Regions from separate parts of the Streptococcus iners subsp. hyiners genome, predicted to be linked through region 2. Evidence: predicted binding sites of a transcription regulator. Region 2 holds the regulator's gene; the other holds the start of a gene.

Region 1 (11,136 bases), 840 kb from region 2:
GCTCTCCATCTGTCAAACCAACAATGTAAACTGATTTCACAACATTATGCTCTGCATCAACTGACATAGTACCTGTTACACCTTCGAAATCTTTCAAAGCTGCAAGGTTGTCTTTAAGAGCTTTTGAATCTGCTGCACCTTCTGCTGCTTTTGCTGCCATGTAAACTGCGTCATAAGCAAGGGCTGCAAACATATTTGGCTCTTCGTTGTATTCTTTCTTATAAGCTTCGCTGAAAGCTTTCGCTTTATCACTAGCTGAAGTTACATAACCTGAAAGGTAGTAAACGTTTGTTGCTGCTGAAGCAGTTGCCAATTCAGTGAACTGTGGTGAGTCGAAACCATCTGAACCAAGGACTGGTTGAGTGATACCTAGACCACGTGCTTGTTTAACGATTGTACCAGTTTCATTGTAGTAACCTGGCATAACAATAGCATCAAACTCCGCATCTTTCAATTTAGTCAAAGCTGCTTGGAAATCTTTATCGCCTGAAGCAAATGTGATTTCAGAAACAATCTCACCTGCGTAAGCTTTCTTGAAGGCTTCTGCTACACCCTTACCATAGTCAGAAGAGTTGTCATAGTAAAGAACAACCTTCTTAGCTGACAAGTTTTCTGTCGCATACTTAGCCATTACTTGACCTTGGTATCCATCTGTAAAGGTTGCACGGAAGAAGTAGTCTTGTACTTCACCTTTGTCATTTACAACCAAGTTTGTTTGTGTACCAGAAGGTGTAATCATTGGAACACCTGCTGACGTCAAAGCAGGAATAGAAGCTGCTGCTGCACCAGATGTTGCAGGACCAATTACAATATTTGCTCCTTCACTTGCCAAGCTAGTTGCAACTGTTGCCGCTTCTGCAGTTTCAGATTTGTTATCTTTAGTGATAACTTCAATCTGCTTACCACCGATACCACCAGCTGCATTGATTTCTTTGACAGCAAGGTTTGCACCTTTTTCTTCATTTTGACCATAAGATGATACGGCACCTGACAACTCCAAGTTATAACCAATCTTGAAAGTATCACCGATAGCAGCACCCTGTGCTGAGCTATTTGTTGATGAAACGGTACCACAGGCAGCAAGTAGGGCTGCTGAGGCAAAGGTAGCAAGTGCTACTGCAAATTTTCTTGTTTTCATGAAAACTCCTTAAATCTTTCTTAAATTTTGCGATGTATCTAATATACTGAATTATCAGAAAATTGTCAACAAAAAAAGAAAAATTTTTAAAAAAATATTTTTCCACAAAAAAGCGAGTAGACCCAACCTTGACTACTCACTCATTTCACCATTAAATAATTGGTTCCTCTTCCCGCCACAAGCTACCAACAAAATTCTGGTCTAACTCTTTTATATAGGACGGAAGAACCTTCTTAACAAATTTTTCCTTTTTTAATTTTTGGATGATAAACTCAGACTGATCCTTATCCAAATAAATCAGAACATAACGCAATTTCTTTGAATGATAATGGATATCTCCGTACTGATTTAGCTTTCTAGCATCTCGATTGTAATGCAAATACACAGTCAGGCAGGTCCGTTCTCTCTTCTCAAACATGATTTCTCCTCTAAAACTTCTCTTGTTTTATTATACCTTTTTCAGAGGAAAATGAAAAGGTCAAACTTAATGGAATGGAAAAAGGAGGCTCAAACGCCTCCTCATCCGCTTATTTTGTTTTTGTATTGTCCATAATTTGGTCAATGAAGCCGTATGCAAGAGTTTCTTCTGCAGTCATCCAGTAATCGCGTTCTGCATCCTTGTGGATTTGTTTCACTGTTTTTCCTGAATTATCAGCCAAGATTTTTTCTAATTTGTTACGGGTTTTAAGCAAGTGTTCCGCTGCAATGGCCATATCCGTTTGCTGTGTACCACCACCTGTTCCACCCATTGGCTGGTGAATCATGTATTCTGCATTTGGCAACATGAAACGTTTGCCTTTGGCACCGCTCGAAGCGATAATTGTACCCATGCTAGCTGCTGTCCCCATAACGATGGTTTGCACATCAGCCTTGATAAAGTTCATGGTATCAACAATAGCAAGACCTGCTGACACAGAACCACCAGGGGTATTTACATAAAGGTAAATATCCTTTGTAGGATCTTGAGCATCAAGGAATAGCAACTGGGCAATGATAGAGTTTGCCATGTTGTCTTCAACTGGTCCTGTCAACATGATAATACGGTCTTTGAGCAAACGCGAATAAATATCATACGAACGCTCTCCACGACTGGTTTGTTCAATAACTACTGGAATCATACGAATCCTCCTTCATTTCAATAACAAGTATGAACCCATTATATAGAATTAGTCAACATTGGTCAAATAAAAACCACGTTTTCAGATAGATGAAAAAAGGGAGTGGGAAAGAACTCGACTAAGTCAAAAAGAGTTCCCCTCACTTCCAAACAGTAGGTTCGGGCTAAAACAGTCCACTGGACTATTTTACTCCCATCCTCGCATAGCTCCAAAGGTTCAGGGAACCTTTGGAGGTTGGAAATGAAGCGAACACTGTTCGCAACAGCCGTATAGGTCAGATTTGGAGTGTAAAACACGAACAAATCTGCCAATCAACCACTGCGCTGAGATGTTGACACGAACCCTGAGAAGCGAGGTTGGGCTTGAGCCCAGCCTCTAGTATCATTATTTTGTACCGAACAAACGGTCCCCAGCATCGCCAAGACCTGGAACGATATAGCCTTTTTCATTGAGTTTTTCATCCAAGGCCGCAGTGTAGATGTCGATATCTGGATGAGCTTCTTGAAGTGCTTTGACACCTTCTGGAGCTGAAACAAGGGCGACAAATTTGATATTTGAAGCGCCACGCTTTTTCAAGGATTCAACAGCTAAGATAGCTGAACCACCAGTCGCAAGCATTGGATCAACTACAAAAATATGGCGTTGGTCAATGTCTTCTGGCAATTTCACAAGGTATTCAACTGGTTGAAGGGTTTCTTCATCACGGTACATACCGATATGCCCAACCTTTGCAGCTGGTACAAGGCTAAGCAAACCATCGACCATCCCAACACCTGCACGAAGGATTGGTACAATGGCCAATTTCTTACCAGCAATTTGCTTTTGAACCGTCTTAGTAATTGGTGTTTCAATTTCCACATCTTCTAATGGTAAGTCACGCAAAACTTCGTAACCCATAAGCATGGCAATCTCATTTACCAACTCACGAAAATCCTTTGTAGAAGTCGATGTACGACGAAGGATTGACAACTTATGCTGAATGAGCGGGTGTGAAATGACTTGGAATTTCCCCATGATGATAAACCTCTCTTTTTTGTTTTTTCTATTTTACCAAAAAAATCGGAAAATTGCTTGGGAAAAGAAAAGAAGTACAGCTTATTTTTTGAAAACAATTGCTTCGTAAGGTCTTAATACAGACTTATCAAAAATTACTTTATTATCGTAATTATGCATAAACAAGGAATAGTCCTCAAGTGATAACTCGTACGCTTGCTCTTCACTTGTGAAATTGACTAAAATAATGAAATCATCCTTTTCATCATATTTACGATAAGCCATTACCAAGTCGTTCCCTGTCTCAATCACTTCATATTTTCCTTCAGACATACAAGGATATTCTTTCCGAAGAGCGATTAATTTTTGATAGGTATAGAAAAGCGATTGTTTGTCTGCAAGTGCTTTTTCAACGTTGATGTCTTTGACTGTATCTCCTAAAGCCAGCCAGGCTTGACCTGTACTGAAACCTGCACCTTCTTCTGCTGTCCATTGCATTGGACGACGAGCATTGTCTCGGCCTTTAGCATTAATGGATGTTATCAGTTCTTCCTTACTATAGCCCTTCTCCATTCTTTCTGCATACATGCGACGTGTTTCAATATCGTCCACTTGGCTAATATCCATAATCGGTGTATTAATCATACCGATTTCCTCACCTTGGTAGATATAAGGTGTCCCTGACATAAAATGAAGATAAATAGCCAACATTTTACCACTTAGTTCACGAAATGCAGGTCGATCATCACCGAAGCGAGAAATGGCACGAGGTAAATCATGATTATTCCAGAAAAGCGAGTTCCAGCCTTTACCAACCAGTTCAGTCTGCCATTTGGATAGAACATTATGCAAACGAGCTGGATCAAGCGGTGCCAAATCCCACTTTTCTTTTCCTTCCTGCTGATCAAGTCCTACATGTTCAAATTGGAAAATCATCGAAAATTCTTTTCGATCAGGATGCGAATATAACTGAGCATTTTCTGGATTGGCACTCCAGGTTTCCCCAACAGTCACTAAGTCGTATGCACCAAAGGTTTTCTCATTTAATTCCTGAATAAGAGGATGGAGAGTCGGTCCATCGGCTGTAATTAATTTTTCCGGTTCTTTTCCAATCAAATCAATCACATCTAGCCTGAAACCGCCGACACCTTTTTCAATCCAAAAATTGATCATATCCCAGATTTCTTGTTTCAGAGCAGAATTTTTCCAGTTCAAGTCCGGTTGCTTAACAGAGAATTGGTGGAGATAGTATTTGTTCAGATGTGGAACGTATTCCCACGCAGAGCCTGAGAAGGTCGAGCGTAATCCATTCGGCTCGTCAGCCCAAATATAATAGTCATAATAGGGATTATCTGGTCCTTTGAGGGCTTCTTGAAACCAAAAATGTTCATCCGAGGTATGATTGAGCACCAAATCCATGATAATTTTGATATTGCGTTTATGGCCTTCTGCAATCAACTCTTCCATATCTTCCATGGTCCCAAATTCTGGAGCAATTCCTTGGTAGTCACTGATGTCGTAACCATTGTCATCCATGGGGGACTGATAAACAGGACTGAGCCAAATTGCATCAATACCTAGTTCGTAAAGATAATCTAATCGGCTGATAATCCCTCGAATATCCCCTACTCCATCTCCATTTGAATCTTGAAAACTACGAGGATAAATTTGGTAAATGACGGACTTCTTCCACCAATCTGTTTTTTGTATTTCTGGCATTTGATTGATCCTTTCTGTACAATCTTATTTACGCAAGAAAAAGGGGAATCCCCCCTGTTTCTATATAATCATATTATAACTCAATTGTGGTCATTTTGCCCTCTTCTATTTCAACAATTTCAAAGGATTTTTCTTTTAGGTTAGCTGTTAGACGGGCAGATACTCCTGCATCTTGATTATTCCAGAAAATTTCCATACTTGTTTCATCCAACATCTTAACGGAGAACTCTCCGTCGAAAGCTGGACTTGTATTGCGGAATTTAAGGAGTTTGAACAAGGATTGTACAACTGGCCGTTGCACTTCCTGCTCAATTTCTTCCAACTCATAGTAATGGCGATTGATATTGCGGCCTTCCTTGCTTGATTCCAAAAGTTCAATATCATTTTCGCCTGCTAGCAAACCAACATAGTAAATTTGTGGAATACCTGGTGCAAAACATTGGAGAACACGCGCTAATAGGTAAGCTTGATCGTTATTGCCGAGGGCAGAATAATAAGTACAGTTAATCTGATAAATATCCAAATTATTGTAAGCTTCAGTGCTATAAATTTTCTTGACATTGGCACCTTGTGCATACAAGGCTTCACGCGTTTCCTCTGTCTCCTCATCCGTCAGCAAATCCTTAACATCTACAACACCGATTCCATCATGTGTATCTAGGGTTGTAAATTGCTTGCGAGGGCAAATCTCCATCCAGTGAACCAGGCGATTGACATGACCTGAATACAAAGCGTGGAGAACCAGCATTGGCAAGGCAAAGTCATAAACATAATAATCCTGTTCCGCAATTTTTTGCTGAATGGTGTAGTGTTCATGAATTTCAGGCAAGATTTCCACATCTTTTGGAGCCAATAACTGACGTGGAAAATGGAGCATTTCCCAAATATCAGGTTCCACAAAGAAACAGTTGGTTCCGATTTTTTTATTGGCATAAGCAAAGGCGTCCAAACGAATGATCGAAGCACCATGTTCTGCCAACTGTTCCAGATTTTCTTGGATGAAACGACGGGTTGTCTCTGTTGTCACATCTAAGTCAATCTGTTGCTCATCAAAGGTACACCATACCTTCTCCTCACTACCATCAGCAAATGTTGCAATACGATATGGAGCACGAGGTTTACGCTTATAGATTAAATCAACATCTTCTTGCGTTGGCTCACCATTTGGCCAAAAGTTTTTATAGCGAATAAACAAATCCGCATAAGCTGATTCATCTTTCTTTTCAAGAAAATCAAGGAAATAAGGAGATTTTGCAGAAATATGATTGATCATAAAATCGAACATCAGATAATAGTCCTTGCTCAATGCTTCAATATCTGACCAATCTCCAAATGCAGGGTCCACCTTTGTATAATCCATTGGTGCAAACCCACGGTCACCTGATGATGGGAAGAATGGTAGAATGTGAATACCTCCCACAACATCCTTTAATGGTCCCTCAAGAACTTTTTTCAAATCCTTGAGATTCTTGCCTAAACTATCAGAATAGGTAATCAACATAGCTTGGTTTTTAATTTTCATCGACATTCTCCTTTGTAAGCCTTTTCTTTTTCATTTTTTAGAAAAGGTTGAACAAGCCAACCTTTTTAATTATTTGACAGAACCACTTGTCATACCTGAAATAATATGTTTCTGGAAGACAAGGTATACCAATAAGATTGGGATAATTCCCACCACATAGGATGCAAATGATGGACCATAGTCACTAAAATACATACCTTGGTAATTGTATTGAAAAAGTGGCAAGGTCCACATGCTTTGATCACGGTTCAATACTAGTAAAGGCAAGAGGAAATCGTTCCAGACCCAGAGGGCATTGATAATCAAAACGGTTGCATGCATAGGTTTCATGAGTGGGAAAATGATTTTCCAGTACATAGTAAATTTATCACAGCCATCAATAGCTGCCGCCTCATCCATTTCCTCAGGTACAATAGTCTTAATATAGCCGACATAGAGGAAGAGGGCCTGAGGAACTGCATAGGTTAAGTACAAGATAATCAGACCGACAATGTTGTTCAATCCAAGACTTGACATCAATTTTGTCATTGGGAGCATAATAACCTGAAAAGGTACGAAAATCCCGATAATCAAGAAAAAGTAGATAAAGTTAAACACTGTCTGGCGTTTCATTTGACGGGCTACGGCGAAAGCTGCCATTGGAATAACAAGTAGAATCAAGCCAACAGCTACAATCGTAATCAAGGCTGAATTGCCAAAATATTGTACAATCCCATCATTAAACAAACGTTCGTAGTTATTTAAGGTGAAATTTTCAGGAAGACCAAAGAAATTGCTCGTGATTTCCTTGGTTGGTTTGAATGAGCTAATAATCGTTACAAGTAGCGGAATAAACATAAAGAGAATACCGCTGAAGAGCACGAGATAGACCCACCAATTTTTCTGTTTTTGAGTATTCATGTCTGTCCTCCTAAATTTCAAATTTCTTCGAAATTCTCATCTGAATCAATGAGATGACAATAATGAAGATGAAGAGTACTACAGCCAAAGCATTGGCATAAGAGAATTTATTGTCTACAAAGGCATAGTTGTAAACGAGTAAACCCAAGGACTCTGTTTTGCCGTCTGGGCCACCACTTGTCAGTGCAAAGATAAGGTCAAATGCTGTCAAACCTGACTTCATTGCCAAGATGAAAACCATACTGATAGATGGTAATAAGAATGGAAGTTCAATATTGAAAAATTGTTGAGAACGAGTAGCTCCATCGATTGCAGCTGCTTCTTTCACATCTTCTGGAATACTTTGTAAACCAGAAAGGAAAATGATAACTGGCATAGCCAGCCCTTGCCAGAGAGCCACAAAAATCACTGCTGGAATAACAGTATTTTCTTGTACCAATAAGTTTTCCATCAACCAATCAATATGCAGAATCTCACCAATTTGTGTGAAACCATAGTTAAATAATTGAACAAAAATCAATCCTAACGTAACTGTGGATAGCACTGCCGGGAAGAAATACCAGGTTCTAAAGAAACCAACCGCTTTAATCTTACGATTGAGCAGGGTAGCCAACCAAATCCCTATGACTATTTCTCCAATGATTAAACCAATAGTGAAGATGATGGTAAAGGTCATGGAAGTATAAAAATCAGGATTTTTTAAGATGTCTAGATAGTTTTGAATACCAATTAAACTAAAATCAGATGTCAATCCATTCCAATCTGTCAAGCTGTAATAGATACCTGTAAATAGGGGATAGAAGAAAAAGATTAGCTGTAGACCGATTGGTATAGCAACAAATAGATAGGGCCAATATTTGGCAATAAATCCTTTTTGATTCATCATGGTACTCCTTTTTTCTAAAATATATAGTTGCTTAGGGTCAGTTTGAATGGAGTGGTAAGGGGGATTCAAACTGACCCTAAGCAACTATAAAGAAGAGCTAGGCTGTTCTAGCCCTCTTTATAGTTTTTTTGAATTATTTTTTCATTGGGTCAAAGAATGCGTTCAGTTTTTTCACTAATTCTGCTGAGTTAGGATTTTTAACCATTTCAGCAGTGATATTCCAGAACTCTTCTTCTGATTCCCATTCAGATTGCAACCAAACAACGTGTTTGTCAGTGAAGGCATATTGTGTAACGCCAGCAGTTTCTTCAAACTTACCTTCTGTATCTACACCTTCAACTGAAGTTGGTGAGCCATCTACATCATAGTATTTTTGCATCACTTCTGGACGTGAGAGGTATTCTAAGAATTTTTTAGACTCTTCTGGGTGCTCTGTATCTGCAGAAATTGAGAGAGCAAGGTCTGCTGCACCGATGGTATAGTCGCCACCTTCTTTGTCACCAGGGAAGGTAAACATACCATATTCAAATTCTGGTTCTTGTTGGTTAACAGCTGTAGCTGCCCATGTACCTTGTGGAAGCATGAGTGCATCACCTGCTGCAAAGCTTGCGACTGCATCTGCATAGAGGGCTCCAGTTGCACCTTTTTGTCCGTTATCTGTCAACAATTGCAAGCGTTCTAAGACAGCTTTTGTTGTAGCGTCATCTTGAATTGCTCCCTTTGCACTGCGGATTAGAATATCTTCAGCGCCATCAAAACCACCCGCAACAGTTACCCAAGCTAACTGATGGTAGCCGTTCAAGGACCAAGCATCATTCAAAGAAAGGGCAAATGGGGCTACACTGCCATCAGACTTGATTTTGTCTACCAAAGCTACAAATTCTGCATACGTAGTAGGAACTTCGAGACCCAATTCTTTGAACTTATCCTTATTATAGTAAATTCCATAGGCATTAGCTGTCAAAGGAAGGGTGTAATTTTTTTCATTAACAAGATAAGGCGTTACAGCACCATCTTTTAGATGACTGAGACCTGCATCATCACCAATTTCTAGGAAACGCCCATCCGCTGCATATGCTTTGAAGTCCGCATTTTGTGGATAAATGTTGATGACATCTGGTGCTTCGTTATTTGCCATACGGGTTTTCAGAACAGTTCCTGCATCTGGTACATTTGAAAATTTAATATCAATCGTAGGATTTTCTTTTTCAAAATCATCAATAATTTCTTGAAGAGTTGCTTGCATTTCAGGTTTTTGTGAGAAATATTCAATCTCAACCTTATCACTACCACCACTTGCATTCCCACAAGCAACCAAGAAGCTGGCAAAAGCACAGACGGACGCACATTTTAAAAATGTTTTCATTTTCATTATAAAATCCTCCTAGATTTTGTTAAAAATATATTGTACACTAAAATAATCTTTTTGAACATGTGGCATTGTAAGACCGATGTTCATCAATTCATCCCCGTAGAATGTTTCTCCTAATTGAGGGCATTCATACAAGGCATCTGGGTCTAGCCCCTTCAACCGAACATGAAGCAAAGGCGCTTCTGGCTTGGCAAGAATTTTTACAAAAGTAAAGACCGCTTGATTCTTATCTTGACTAACATAGTTGGCAGCCCAGGTATTGGTCGTCTTTTTCAGACGGTAGAGCTGGCCGAATTGTATAGTTTCACGAATGGAGTGATAGGATTCGATTTGCTGACTGATTTCATCCAATTCCTTTTCCGAAAGTTTCGTTAAATCCAGCTCGTAACCAAATGCTCCTCCCATCATAGCCACATTACCCCGTGTAGTAAGAGGTGTGATACGACCAACCTGGTGGTTCGGAACGGCAGAAACGTGCGCGCCAATTGAGGAAGGGGGATAAATCAAACTAGTACCTTCTTGAATTGATAAGCGCTCAATCGCATCTGTATCATCACTTGCCCAAGCTTGCGGCATGTAATACATGATCCCCAAATCATTACGCCCTCCACCGCCAGAACAGGATTCAAAAAGAATATCTGGAAACCGCTTGGTAAGGTTGTCTAATACACGATACAGACCTAGCATGTAACGATGGTGGAACTCAAAGCGCTGGTCATTTGCTAAACCTTCAGGGATATTGGTAATATTGCGGTTCATATCCCATTTTACATAAGCAATGTTGGCTGATTCTAATATCGAAGAGACGCTATCAATGATATAGTCACAGACTTCCTGCTTGGTCAAATCCAAAACTAATTGTTCTCGGCTGTAGATTGGTAAGCGTCCTTCTGTGCGAATTGCCCAATCAGGATGTTCACGATAAAGATTGCTATCAATAGAGATCATCTCTGGTTCAAACCACAGTCCGAATTTCATGCCAAGCTCATTTATTCGCTCTGCTAAGCCATTCAAACCATTTGGCAACTTATCCAAATTGACTTTCCAATCACCCAATGAACTTTCATCATTGTTTCGTTTACCAAACCAACCATCATCCAAAACAAACAATTCAATACCAGCTCGACTTGCGACCTGAGCTAACTGTAAAATCTTTTCTTCTGTAAATTCAAAATAGGTCGCTTCCCAGTTATTGATTAAAACTGGTCTTGGTTTGTTTACAAACGATGATCGAATGAGGTGCTTTGTGATAAAGTGATGACTATTCTGTGTCATGCCAGTAAATCCTTTATCAGTATACGATAAGAGAACTTCTGGAGTTTGAAACCGGTCATCCTTATCCAATTGCCATGAGAAATAGTGACTTTCCAATCCTAATCCCAATCGGCTTGTCTCCATAGCAGTTGTTTCGACAAAGGCTGTAAAGTTTCCGCTATAGACAAGGTGAGCTGCATAAACTTCGCCCTTATCCTCACCTGCATCGGGTGA
Region 2 (11,136 bases):
GTGGGCAGAAGCAGGAAGTAACCCCGGCATCCTCATCTAGCTCATCCTCTAGCTCTAGCTTGTCAAGCACCAGTTCCACTACATCAACCACAACTACCTCTACATCAAGTAGTTCAAGTAGTCAGGTCGGTCCTTGGGATGCTGGCAAGGCAGAGGCATTGAGGACGTTTGTGATTGACCAGTGGGGACCTTCTTTCTCGCCTCCCCAATACTATGTATCTTATGGGCCCAGTCGTCAAGGTAACTTTTTTGGTGTGACCTTGCCCTCAGGTATTCTCAGTGGCCCGGAGCAACAAATGACGCCTGATTTTCTAGGAGAAACTCCTGACCTCGTTTGGAGTGAAACTGGACAAGTGGCGGCAGGGAAAACAGCAGTAGTTGGGATTTATTCGGATATTGAAAATACAAAATTCCCAAGTGCCCACCTCTATCTCTTTACCATTAAGGATGGTCAGGTTATTGCTTGGATTACTGAGCAAAATCAGGGTAATCCAGAGAAGCGTTTGTATTTCCGACCGACTAAAAACCAGGAATTACAAGCCTTCTTTGAAAACTTGGTTCTCGGTGAAAGTTCAGCAGTGGCAACTGAAACTAGCTCGGCAACTGTTCCTAATACGTCTGTAGACACCAAGAATTTGACCGTCGAGCAGGCAGCTAATTGGGCCAAGGCACATGCAGCTTCTCGTTACGGGGCTCCTTTTACCAAAGCGGATTTTCTGGCCCAAGTGGTTACCAATGTTCAGTCATCTGATGGCTTGGTCTATGTTGAGGTAAGGGAAGACCATAATAGCCCTAATATGCAGGGAACAGATCCCAATGTTGCTCCATCAGCTGGTTTTTATAGAATAAATGCCAGTGGACAGTTAGAAAGAATGGATGTTGTGGCAGGGTCTTATTCTGTTGTTGCAGAAACATACTTTGAATAGAAAAAGTGCCGATTTTTGACGAATTTCTCTACTATTTTGCTTGAAAATAGGCAGGTATTCTGATATACTAATAGAGTTGCTGTGCAACAAATACTCATCTCGGACCAATTGTGGTCTTGTTGCCGAAAGGTTGGGCTGCAAGTCGAAGTTCGGGAGAGGAGAAAAAACAAAAAGGAGAAATACTCATGGCAGTAATTTCAATGAAACAACTTCTTGAGGCTGGTGTACACTTCGGTCACCAAACTCGTCGCTGGAATCCTAAGATGGCTAAGTACATCTTCACAGAGCGTAACGGTATCCACGTTATCGACTTGCAACAAACTGTAAAATTGGCTGACCAAGCTTACGAATTCATCCGTGACGCTGCAGCAAACGACGCAGTTATCTTGTTCGTAGGTACTAAAAAACAAGCTGCTGAAGCTGTTAAAGACGAAGCTATCCGCGCTGGTCAATACTTCATCAACCACCGTTGGTTGGGTGGAACTCTTACAAACTGGGGTACAATCCAAAAACGTATCGCTCGTTTGAAAGAAATCAACCGTATGGAAGAAGATGGAACTTTCGATGTGCTTCCTAAGAAAGAAGTAGCATTGTTGAACAAACAACGTGCTCGTCTTGAAAAATTCTTGGGCGGTATCGCTGACATGCCACGCATTCCAGACGTAATGTTCGTAGTTGACCCACACAAAGAGCAAATCGCTGTTAAAGAAGCTAAGAAATTGGGTATCCCAGTTGTAGCGATGGTTGACACAAACACAGATCCAGATGATATCGATGTTATCATCCCAGCTAACGACGACGCTATCCGCGCTGTTAAATTGATCACAGCTAAAATGGCTGACGCTATCATCGAAGGTAACCAAGGTGAAGACAGCGTAGCAGCAGTTGAAGCTGAATTGGCAGCTGAGCCAGCATCTACAGAATCAATCGAAGAATTGGTTGAAGTTGTAGAAGGAAAATAAGTAACGAGGACGTGAAAAAAAGCGTTAGATTTATCTAAATTTTAGCTTTTTAGTCTGAGTACACTTTACATCATTTATCAAACACAAAAACAATCCTAGAGGGGCAGGGCTGAGCCCGCTCCTCTATTTTATAAATACAAACAAGGAGAATAGACATGGCAGAAATTACAGCAGCTCTCGTTAAAGAATTGCGTGAAAAATCAGGTGCTGGCGTTATGGACGCGAAAAAAGCATTGGTTGAAACTGAAGGTGATATCGAAAAAGCGATTGAATTGCTTCGCGAAAAAGGTATGGCTAAGGCAGCTAAGAAAGCTGACCGTGTAGCAGCTGAAGGTTTGACAGGTGTTTACGTTGATGGTAATGTAGCAGCAGTTGTTGAAGTTAACGCTGAAACAGACTTCGTTGCGAAAAACGCTCAATTCGTTGAATTGGTAAACACTACTGCTAAAGTAATTGCAGAAGGTAAACCAGCTGACAACGAAGCAGCTCTTAAATTGACAATGCCTTCAGGTGAAACTCTTGAAGAAGCATACGTAAACGCAACTGCAACAATCGGTGAGAAAATCTCATTCCGTCGCTTTGCTTTGGTTGAAAAAACAGATGCTCAAGCATTTGGTGCTTACCAACACAATGGCGGACGTATCGGTGTTATCTCAGTAATCGACGGTGGTGACGAAACTCTTGCTAAACAAATCTCAATGCACATCGCTGCGATGAAACCAACTGTTCTTTCTTACACTGAGTTGGATGAGCAATTCGTTAAAGATGAGTTGGCACAAATCAACCACAAAATCGAACAAGACAACGAAAGCCGTGCAATGGTTGACAAACCAGCATTGCCACTCTTGCAATACGGTTCAAAAGCTCAATTGACTGACGAAGTGATTGCAGCAGCTGAAGAAGCAATCAAAGCAGAATTGGCAGCAGAAGGCAAGCCAGAAAAAATCTGGGACAAAATCATCCCAGGTAAAATGGATCGCTTCATGCTTGACAACACTCAAGTTGACCAAGCATACACACTTCTTGCTCAAGTTTACATCATGGACGACAGCAAAACAGTTGAAGCTTACTTGAACTCAGTAAACGCTTCAGTTGTAGAATTTGCTCGTTTCGAAGTGGGTGAAGGTATCGAGAAAGCTTCAAACGACTTTGAAGCAGAAGTTGCAGCTACTATGGCAGCAGCTCTTGGTAAATAAGATATAACGAAGAACTTCCGAAAAGGAGTTCTTTTTTTGATAAATCGGTCTTAGGGCGGATGTTTGAACAGGTTGAGTGAGTTATACTAGTATCAATCCTAAATATTTTTCATAATCTCCTTAAAAAGCACCGGCCTTGTGGTCGGTGCTTTTTGCTAGCTTTTTAAGATATAAGTGTCCCAACTAGGCTTGTTTGGTTGTCGGAATTGGTCAGCTAAATGCATGGCGATAGGATCGCAGTCATCAGCCTCAAAGCTAATTTGCTCATACTGTTCAAATAGTTGGCAAATAACTGCTTGGATGAAGGAACCAAGGCTTTGTTCATCTTTTCCGCATACATAGGCAATTTCATTGTTTTCTACGAAGGCACAATTGGCTGAGTCTGTATAAACCAGATCAGGTAAGCCCTTTTCAAATTCTTCTTGACTGGCAGTCCAAGGATTGATGTCTTGGTGGACTGTTTGATAGTGGTCAAAAATTTGCTGACAGGCTATTTGATAAGGTGCGGTGCCTTTTCGAGCTGTGATGATGTTAGTGGTAGTTGTTTGACCAAGGTAGTCTTGCTTGGTCACTTCGAACTCATAGCATTTCCGCTTGCAGACAAAGCCAGCTGCGGTAAGGAAATGGATTCTTTCCTGCTCTGCAGAGGAGAGCATAACCTGCAGAGGCTTACCTTCTAAGAAAGTCTGTAGGGACTGGAAGAGCTGCTTTGCTATGGTGCATTCGAAATCGGCCAAATCCAGTCGCAGATAGATATTGACTTGGTGGTAGGGGTTGCTGTAGGTATGGATGCTGCCGATTGGTCTTCCGTGATGAGAGATGCGGAAGGTGTTGGCTTGGTAGGAAATGTCTAGCATTAGCCTTGAATAAACGCCGCAATCTCTTCTTCCGTCATGCTGGAATCGCAGCGGACTTGGACACCAGTAGATTTAGCGACGAGAAGACCAGGTACGGTAGGAACTTGGTAGTGGTCACGGAGGGCCTGAAGTTCAGGGCTGACTTGGCTGGAGTCGAGGAAGTGGACGGTCACTTGCTTGTCTTGGGCTACCTTGTGGAGTTTTGGTGCGAAGCGGTTGCAGTAAGGGCAGGTGCTACGTCCGATGAAGAGAACAGCACCGTCTTTGGCAGTTAGAAGGCTCTGTGCCTGCTCCACAGTCACATTTGTAAAATCTTGAATGTAATCTTGAAAGTTCATGGTGTAAGATATAAAGGGCCTTAAGCGGACACAGACAAAATAGGTAATAGAAGGACGATGCAAGCGTCCTGTTCTGGTTTTTCTTTCTGGTCCAGTCCCTAGCCCGTATTCAGTTCAACCAAATACGGAAGCCCTAGTCCTTTCTCCTTTTTCTTTCTATTATAGAAAATTTGAGGAGAGATTTCAAAATTCTGCTACGGATAAGGCTGGGCTTTTTCTTTCAATATTTGTCAAATTAGGGTATAATGGTCAAAGATAGTCAAAGAAAGAGGCGATACTATGGCGATGAAAAATACATCAGATTATATCGAAGAGCATATCAAAGCCATCTTGGACCAGGTCAATGTGGCAGAATTGCGCCGCAGCGAATTGGCCAGCCGGTTTGAAGTGGTTCCCAGCCAGATAAACTATGTCATCAAAACCCGTTTTACAGCCAGTCGTGGCTATATTGTGGAAAGCAAGCGAGGTGGCGGTGGCTACATCCGCATTGGGCGTATTACCTTTTCAGACAAGCATGAACTGGTCCATGATTTATTAAACAATATGGGCGAGCAGCTGTCTGCTACGGTCTATGCAGATATTTTGCAGTTGTTGTTTGATGAAGGATTGATGACAGAAAGGGAGGGAAATCTCTTTTTGGCAACGAGTTCGGATGAGGTCTTGGGCAAGGATGCAGATAGTATTCGCGCTCGGATGATGCGCCAGGTTTTGCGGCGCTTAGATAGGAAAGAGGAATAAATTCATGAAGATTTCAACTGGTTTACAAAGGGTGTTTGAAGATGCCCAGTTGGTCGCCCAACGCTATGCCTGTGAGTATTTGGAAACCTGGCATATTCTCCTGGCCTTTGTCATCAATCACGATACGGTTGCTGGAGCAGTCTTGGCAGAATATCCTGCTTCTATTTCAGAGTATGAGCATGCGACCTTTGTCGTGACGGAGAAGGTCTATCGTGAAGACTTGGAGAGTTTTCGTATCTTGCCGTCTTCTAAACGTTTGGATGAAACAGCAAGCTTAGCTAAAAAGATTGCGGAAGTGGTCAAGGCCAAGGAGTTGGGAACAGAACACCTTTTCCTAGCCATGTTGCTGAACAGACGTTCGACTGCCAGTCTGATTTTGGACAAGGTCGGTTTTCATTTGGAAGATTCCGATGACAAGATTCGTTTTGTAGATTTGCGCAAGAGCTTAGAAAAACGTGCAGGATTTACCAAGGAAGATATGAAGGCTGTTCGTGGCTTGATGAAGGGCGGAAAAGCCAAGCCAGTCAATGCGGGACAGATGATGGGCATGCCTCCTGGACCTCAAACGGGTGGTTTGGAAGACTATACCCGAGATTTGACTGCCCTGGCCCGAGAAGGCAAGATGGAACCGGTCATTGGCCGTGATGTCGAGATTGAGCGGATGATTCAAATCCTTTCCCGCAAGACGAAAAACAACCCTGTCCTAGTCGGTGATGCGGGTGTCGGAAAAACGGCTCTTGCTTTGGGCTTGGCTCAACGTGTCGCTTCAGGTGATGTGCCTGTTAGTCTATCTAAGATGCGGGTTTTGGAACTTGACTTGATGAATGTGATTGCGGGCACTCGTTTCCGTGGTGACTTCGAAGAGCGGATGAACAATATCATCAATGACATTGAAGAAGACGGTCAGGTGATACTCTTCATCGATGAGCTGCACACGATTATGGGGTCTGGTTCAGGGATTGATTCGACTCTGGATGCGGCCAATATCCTCAAGCCGGCCCTGGCTCGTGGGACCCTTCGTACGGTTGGGGCGACCACTCAGGCGGAGTATCAGAAGCATATCGAAAAAGATGCGGCCTTGGTACGTCGTTTTGCCAAGGTGATGATTGAGGAGCCGACTGTGGAAGATGGCATTGCCATTTTGTCTGGTCTAAAAGGGACTTTTGAGAAATACCATAGGGTCCGTATTGGAGATAGGGCTGTTGAAACTGCTGTGACCTACGCTAAGCGGTATTTGACCAGTAAAAACCTGCCAGATTCAGCAATCGACTTGCTAGATGAAGCCAGTGCAACCGTGCAAAATCGTGCCAAGGGACAGGGAGAATTGGCAGAATCTGGTTTGACCAGTCTGGATAAGGCTTTGATGGCTGGTAAGTATAAGACAGTTAGCAAGCTACTGCGTCAAGCAAAAGAAGCAGCTAAATCCAGTCAAAACTATGACTTGGAAGTGACGGAAGAAGATGTCTTAGAAACCCTCAGTCGTCTGTCTGGTATTCCTGTGACCAAGCTTAGCCAGTCAGATGCCAAGAAGTATTTGAATTTGGAAGCAGAATTACACCAGCGTGTCATTGGCCAGGAAGAAGCTATTTCTGCAGTCAGCAGGGCCATCCGCCGTAATCAGTCAGGCATTCGGACAGGTCGCAGACCGATTGGTTCATTCATGTTCTTGGGACCGACGGGTGTCGGTAAAACGGAGCTAGCTAAGGCCTTAGCAGAAGTCCTCTTTGATGACGAGTCAGCTCTGATTCGCTTTGACATGTCTGAATACATGGAGAAATTCGCAGCTAGCCGTCTAAATGGTGCCCCTCCAGGCTATGTTGGCTATGAAGAAGGTGGCGAATTAACAGAAAAAGTTCGTAATAAACCTTATTCTGTTCTTCTTTTTGATGAGGTTGAAAAAGCCCATCCAGATATTTTCAATGTGCTCTTGCAGGTCTTGGATGATGGTGTCTTGACTGACAGTAAGGGACGCAAGGTTGATTTCTCCAATACCATCATTATCATGACCTCAAACCTAGGAGCGACAGCCCTTCGTGATGATAAGACAGTTGGTTTTGGGGCTCTTGATTTGTCTAAGGACCACAAAGAAGTGGAGAAACGCATTTTTGAGGAATTGAAAAAGGCCTACCGTCCTGAATTTATCAACCGTATTGATGAAAAAGTGGTCTTCCATAGCCTAACGGAAAGGCATATGCAGGATGTTGTCAAGGTCATGGTCAAAGCCTTGCTTGCGGTAACAGCTGAGAAAGACATTACTCTCAAACTTCAGCCGTCTGCCCTTAAGTTGTTGGCTAAACAAGGTTACGACCCAGAAATGGGGGCTCGCCCACTTCGCAGACTCTTGCAGACCAAGTTGGAAGATCCATTGGCAGAGATGTTGCTCCGTGGGGAGTTACCAACTGGTTCAACCTTGAAAGTTGGGGTTAAGGGCGAAGAGCTCAAGTTTGATGTGGTCAAATAGGTGGAAAAATGCTCGAACTAAGACTGCTTTTAGAAGCAGATTGTGAGGACTTTATCTGCCGCAATCATATAGTTTCGGATGAGAAAGGCAAGGTATGAAACAAACCGTAGCAGTCGTTTTCGGAACCTTTGCCCCCATGCACAAGGGGCATTTGGATTTGATTGAACGAGCAAAGTTGGCTTGTGGTCAGGTTTATGTGGTGGTTTCAGGCTATGACAAGGATCGAGGAGATAGGATAGGTTTAGATCTGACCAAACGATTTCAATTTGCTCAAGAGCAGTTTAAGGAAGATAGGTTGGTGAGTGTTTGTGCGCTTGATGAAACCGACTTGCCAGCCTATCCAGATGGTTGGGACCTTTGGCTAGAACGCTTGCTTGGTTTGTTGGACTTGTCTGAAAATCAAGTGCCAGTCTTCTATGTGTCCGAGGAAGAATATGCCCAAGAACTGCATAGGCGAGGCTATCAAGCTCATTATAGTCCTAGAAAATTTGGTATTTCAGCCACTCTCATTCGTGAACATCCTCAACAATACCATGATTACATTGCCCCTGCCTTTCTTTCCTTTTTTGGAAAGGAAAGCATGTAAAACAGTATAGAAAAAACGCATAAAATCAGGTCATAACCTTGGTTTTATGCGTTTTTTCTGTTTCATTGTTAGCGAGTTTTAACCTGCCTGTTTATCTTATTTAGCAATCCGTTCTTGATAGGCTTCTCGTGCTTGGTCAAAGAGCTCTTGGACCTGCTCAATGGTTTCTGCCTTGGCAACGGCTCCACGGATTTTGGCAGCCCCTGCTGAGCCACGGAGATAGTGGGGAGCAAGGCCACGGAATTCGCGGACGGCAACTGACTCGCCCTTGAGATTGGTCAATCGGGTCAGGTGGTCGAAGGCGACATTGAGTTTGTCATCGAAGGAGAGGTCGGGGAGGACTTCTCCAGTTTCAAGATAGTGGTTGATTTGGTTGAAGATGTATGGGTTTCCCATAGCAGTCCGGCCGACCATGACAGCATCGGCTCCGACTTCCTCAATTCGATGGCGGGCATCTTCGACATTGCGGATGTCGCCGTTTGCGATGAAGGGAATCTTGGTCAGGCTGCCAGCCACCTTGGTTAAGGTTTCCAGGTCTACGGTTCCTGTGTACATCTGCTCGCGGGTCCGTCCGTGCATGGCCAGGGCAGCCACACCGCCACTTTCTGCGGCCAGGGCGTTTTCGACCGCCAGGTCGGTATTGTTCCAACCGGTCCGCATCTTAACGGTTAAAGGAATGTCAAGGACAGAGGTCACTTCCTTGATGATGTGGTAGATCTTGTCGGGGTCCTTGAGCCACTTGGCACCTGCCTCGTTCTTGATGACCTTGTTGACAGGGCAACCCATGTTGATATCTACGATATTAGCCTTGGTGTTCTTCTGGATGAAGTCGGCAGCCCGTTTCAGCCCTTCGGCATCGCCACCGAAAAGTTGGATGGACATAGGGTATTCGTTGTCGTCAATATGGAGCATATGAAGGGTCTTCTCGTTGTTGTAGAGAAGGCCTTTTTCAGAGATCATTTCCATAACGACTAGGCCTGCGCCCATTTCCTTGGCAATGGTACGGAAGGCCGAGTTAGTCACGCCAGCCATTGGGGCCAGCACGCAGCGATTGGGGATTTCCACATCACCAATCATGAAAGGGGTATTGAGATTAGCCATTGATGAGTTCCTCCAAATCGTTTTCGTCAAAGTGGTAGTGGGTCTGGCAGAATTGACAGGTGATGTCCACGCCCTTGTCCTCGTCTTTCATCTCTTGCAGGTCCGCTTTTGGCAGACTGGCCAGAGCATCGAGGAAGCGGTCCTTAGAGCAGTCGCAGACAAAACCGATTTCTTCTTCTGATAGGCGTTTGAAGTCGTCGTCGCCATAAATGGCGGATAGCAGAGCTTCTATATGGTTTTCAGAAGCCAGTAAGCTCGAAATGGGAGGCATTTCTTGGATGCGTTTTTCGAAACGAGCAATTTCAGTCTCGGTCGCACCTGGTAAAACTTGCAACAAGAAGCCGCCAGCTACCTTGACCTTGTCTTCCTCGTCCAACAAGACATTCAGTCCCACCGCAGATGGTGTTTGCTGGCTGTCTGTTAGGAAGTAGGCAAAGTCTTCACCGATTTCACCAGAAATCAATGGTGTCATGGAATTGTAAGGGTGACCTGTTCCGTAGTCTGTGATAACTAGGAATTGTCCGTTCCCTACAAGAGGTCCAACGATGACTTCGCCAGTTGAGGTCCGTTTGTAATCCAAGTCTGGATTTTGAATGTAGCCCTTGACCTGACCTTTGGTATTAGCAACGGAGATGATAGCCCCAACAGCACCGCTGGCCAAGATTTTCAGGGTGATCTTGGTGTCGCCTTTTTCATTGGCAGCCAAAATCTGATTGGCAATGAGGGTGCGTCCCAGAGCAACGGTGGACGACGCCATAGTATCGTGTTTTTCTTGGGCTGTTTTCACGGTTTCTGTGCTATCTAGCACAAAGGCACGAAAATGCCCGCTCTTTGATAGTGTCTTAATAATTTTATCCATAAGGATTATTATAGCACAAGTGGGGAAAATGAGGAAAGGGAGAGGTTTTGAGAAGGTTATTTATAAGATAACCACTCAACGCCAGATTTTTCAGCTTCTTCCAGCATAAGCTCATCTGGCAGTTGGTCGGAAATAATAGCCTTGTATTGTGAGAGGTTGTTGATTTTGAAGAATCCTGTCTGGTGAAATTTGGAACTATCTATGAGAAGGATGGTCTCTTTTGCTCGATCAATGACGCTTTTCTTAGCCAAGGCTTGACTGAAAGATGCTTCATAAACAAACTCTTTATCTATACCACGCGCAGAGCAGAAAGCCAAGTCAACACTGAAGTGATCTAACAAAGTATTTTCGATGGCATGATTTACAACAGAAGCGGAGTGATGTTTGATTTCCCCACCAGTAATGAAGATTTTCATTGTTGGATTAGCAAATTCTGACAAACGTTGAGCAGTGTTCAGTCCATTTGTAAAAATAATTAAATTATCAATTTTTGTGAGGAAGTTACAGAGTTCGTAAACAGTGGTGCTAGAATCCAGATAGATACACATGCCTGGGCCTATAAAATCTTTTGCCATATCCGCAATCATTTTTTTAGCTAGTCTATTTTCTGATTCTCGAATGGTGTGAGATAGTTCAATCGTGTTGAAGGAATTTAAGATGACCTCGCCATGCTGTCGTTTAAGAAAACCTTGCTGTTCAAGGAAAATCAAATCACGACGTAAAGTTGATACACTGGAATAGGTCGATTTCTCCAATTCTTTTACCCCTATACGTTTTTTAACTTGTAAGATAGCCTTGATTTCTTGGATTCGTTGTTCTTTGCTCATGGGAGAACCTCCTTTTATGTTATATTATACATAAAAAACCAATATTTTTGAACAATATTTCAATATATTTTTGAAAAAATGACCATTTTCCAACTTTCTGTTCAAGTATTGAAATGAAGTGTTCAGGAATCTATAATAAAAAATGTAAGCGATAACATTCTAGGAGGAAGACCTATGGAATCTGTTTTAGCAATTGATTTAGGAGCTACCTCGGGCAGGGGAGTCCTTTACTGGATAGAAGAGGGATTACTGAAGGCAGAGGAATTGAGCAGATTTGAAAATATT

What was found. Region 2 encodes CtsR, which represses protease genes until heat stress. Its sites were predicted from a motif close to TTGGTCAAAAAAGGTCAAANA; they were not measured.
Region 1: the regulator CtsR is predicted to act here: its motif matches at 2,305-2,325, upstream of PW220_RS03290 (ATP-dependent Clp protease proteolytic subunit).

Annotation. Positions count from the first base shown of each region.
Region 1 covers NZ_CP118734.1:629,405-640,540, reverse strand. The annotation lists gene PW220_RS03300 (ABC transporter substrate-binding protein) at 1-1,138, opposite strand, end outside; gene PW220_RS03295 (DUF2129 domain-containing protein) at 1,290-1,556, opposite strand; gene PW220_RS03290 (ATP-dependent Clp protease proteolytic subunit) at 1,666-2,256, opposite strand; gene upp (uracil phosphoribosyltransferase) at 2,641-3,270, opposite strand; gene PW220_RS03280 (glycoside hydrolase family 13 protein) at 3,352-4,968, opposite strand; gene gtfA (sucrose phosphorylase) at 5,042-6,490, opposite strand; gene PW220_RS03270 (carbohydrate ABC transporter permease) at 6,560-7,390, opposite strand; gene PW220_RS03265 (carbohydrate ABC transporter permease) at 7,401-8,273, opposite strand; gene PW220_RS03260 (extracellular solute-binding protein) at 8,410-9,648, opposite strand; gene PW220_RS03255 (alpha-galactosidase) at 9,661-11,136, opposite strand, start outside.
Region 2 covers NZ_CP118734.1:1,842,488-1,853,623, reverse strand. The annotation lists gene PW220_RS09245 (DUF4767 domain-containing protein) at 1-926, shown strand, start outside; gene rpsB (30S ribosomal protein S2) at 1,112-1,888, shown strand; gene tsf (translation elongation factor Ts) at 2,044-3,084, shown strand; gene PW220_RS09230 (GNAT family acetyltransferase) at 3,240-3,941, opposite strand; gene PW220_RS09225 (DUF6568 family protein) at 3,941-4,279, opposite strand; gene PW220_RS09220 (CtsR family transcriptional regulator) at 4,559-5,017, shown strand; gene PW220_RS09215 (ATP-dependent Clp protease ATP-binding subunit) at 5,022-7,478, shown strand; gene PW220_RS09210 (adenylyltransferase/cytidyltransferase family protein) at 7,573-8,064, shown strand; gene dusB (tRNA dihydrouridine synthase DusB) at 8,161-9,165, opposite strand; gene hslO (Hsp33 family molecular chaperone HslO) at 9,158-10,024, opposite strand; gene PW220_RS09195 (DeoR/GlpR family DNA-binding transcription regulator) at 10,081-10,851, opposite strand; gene PW220_RS09190 (rhamnulokinase) at 11,026-11,136, shown strand, end outside.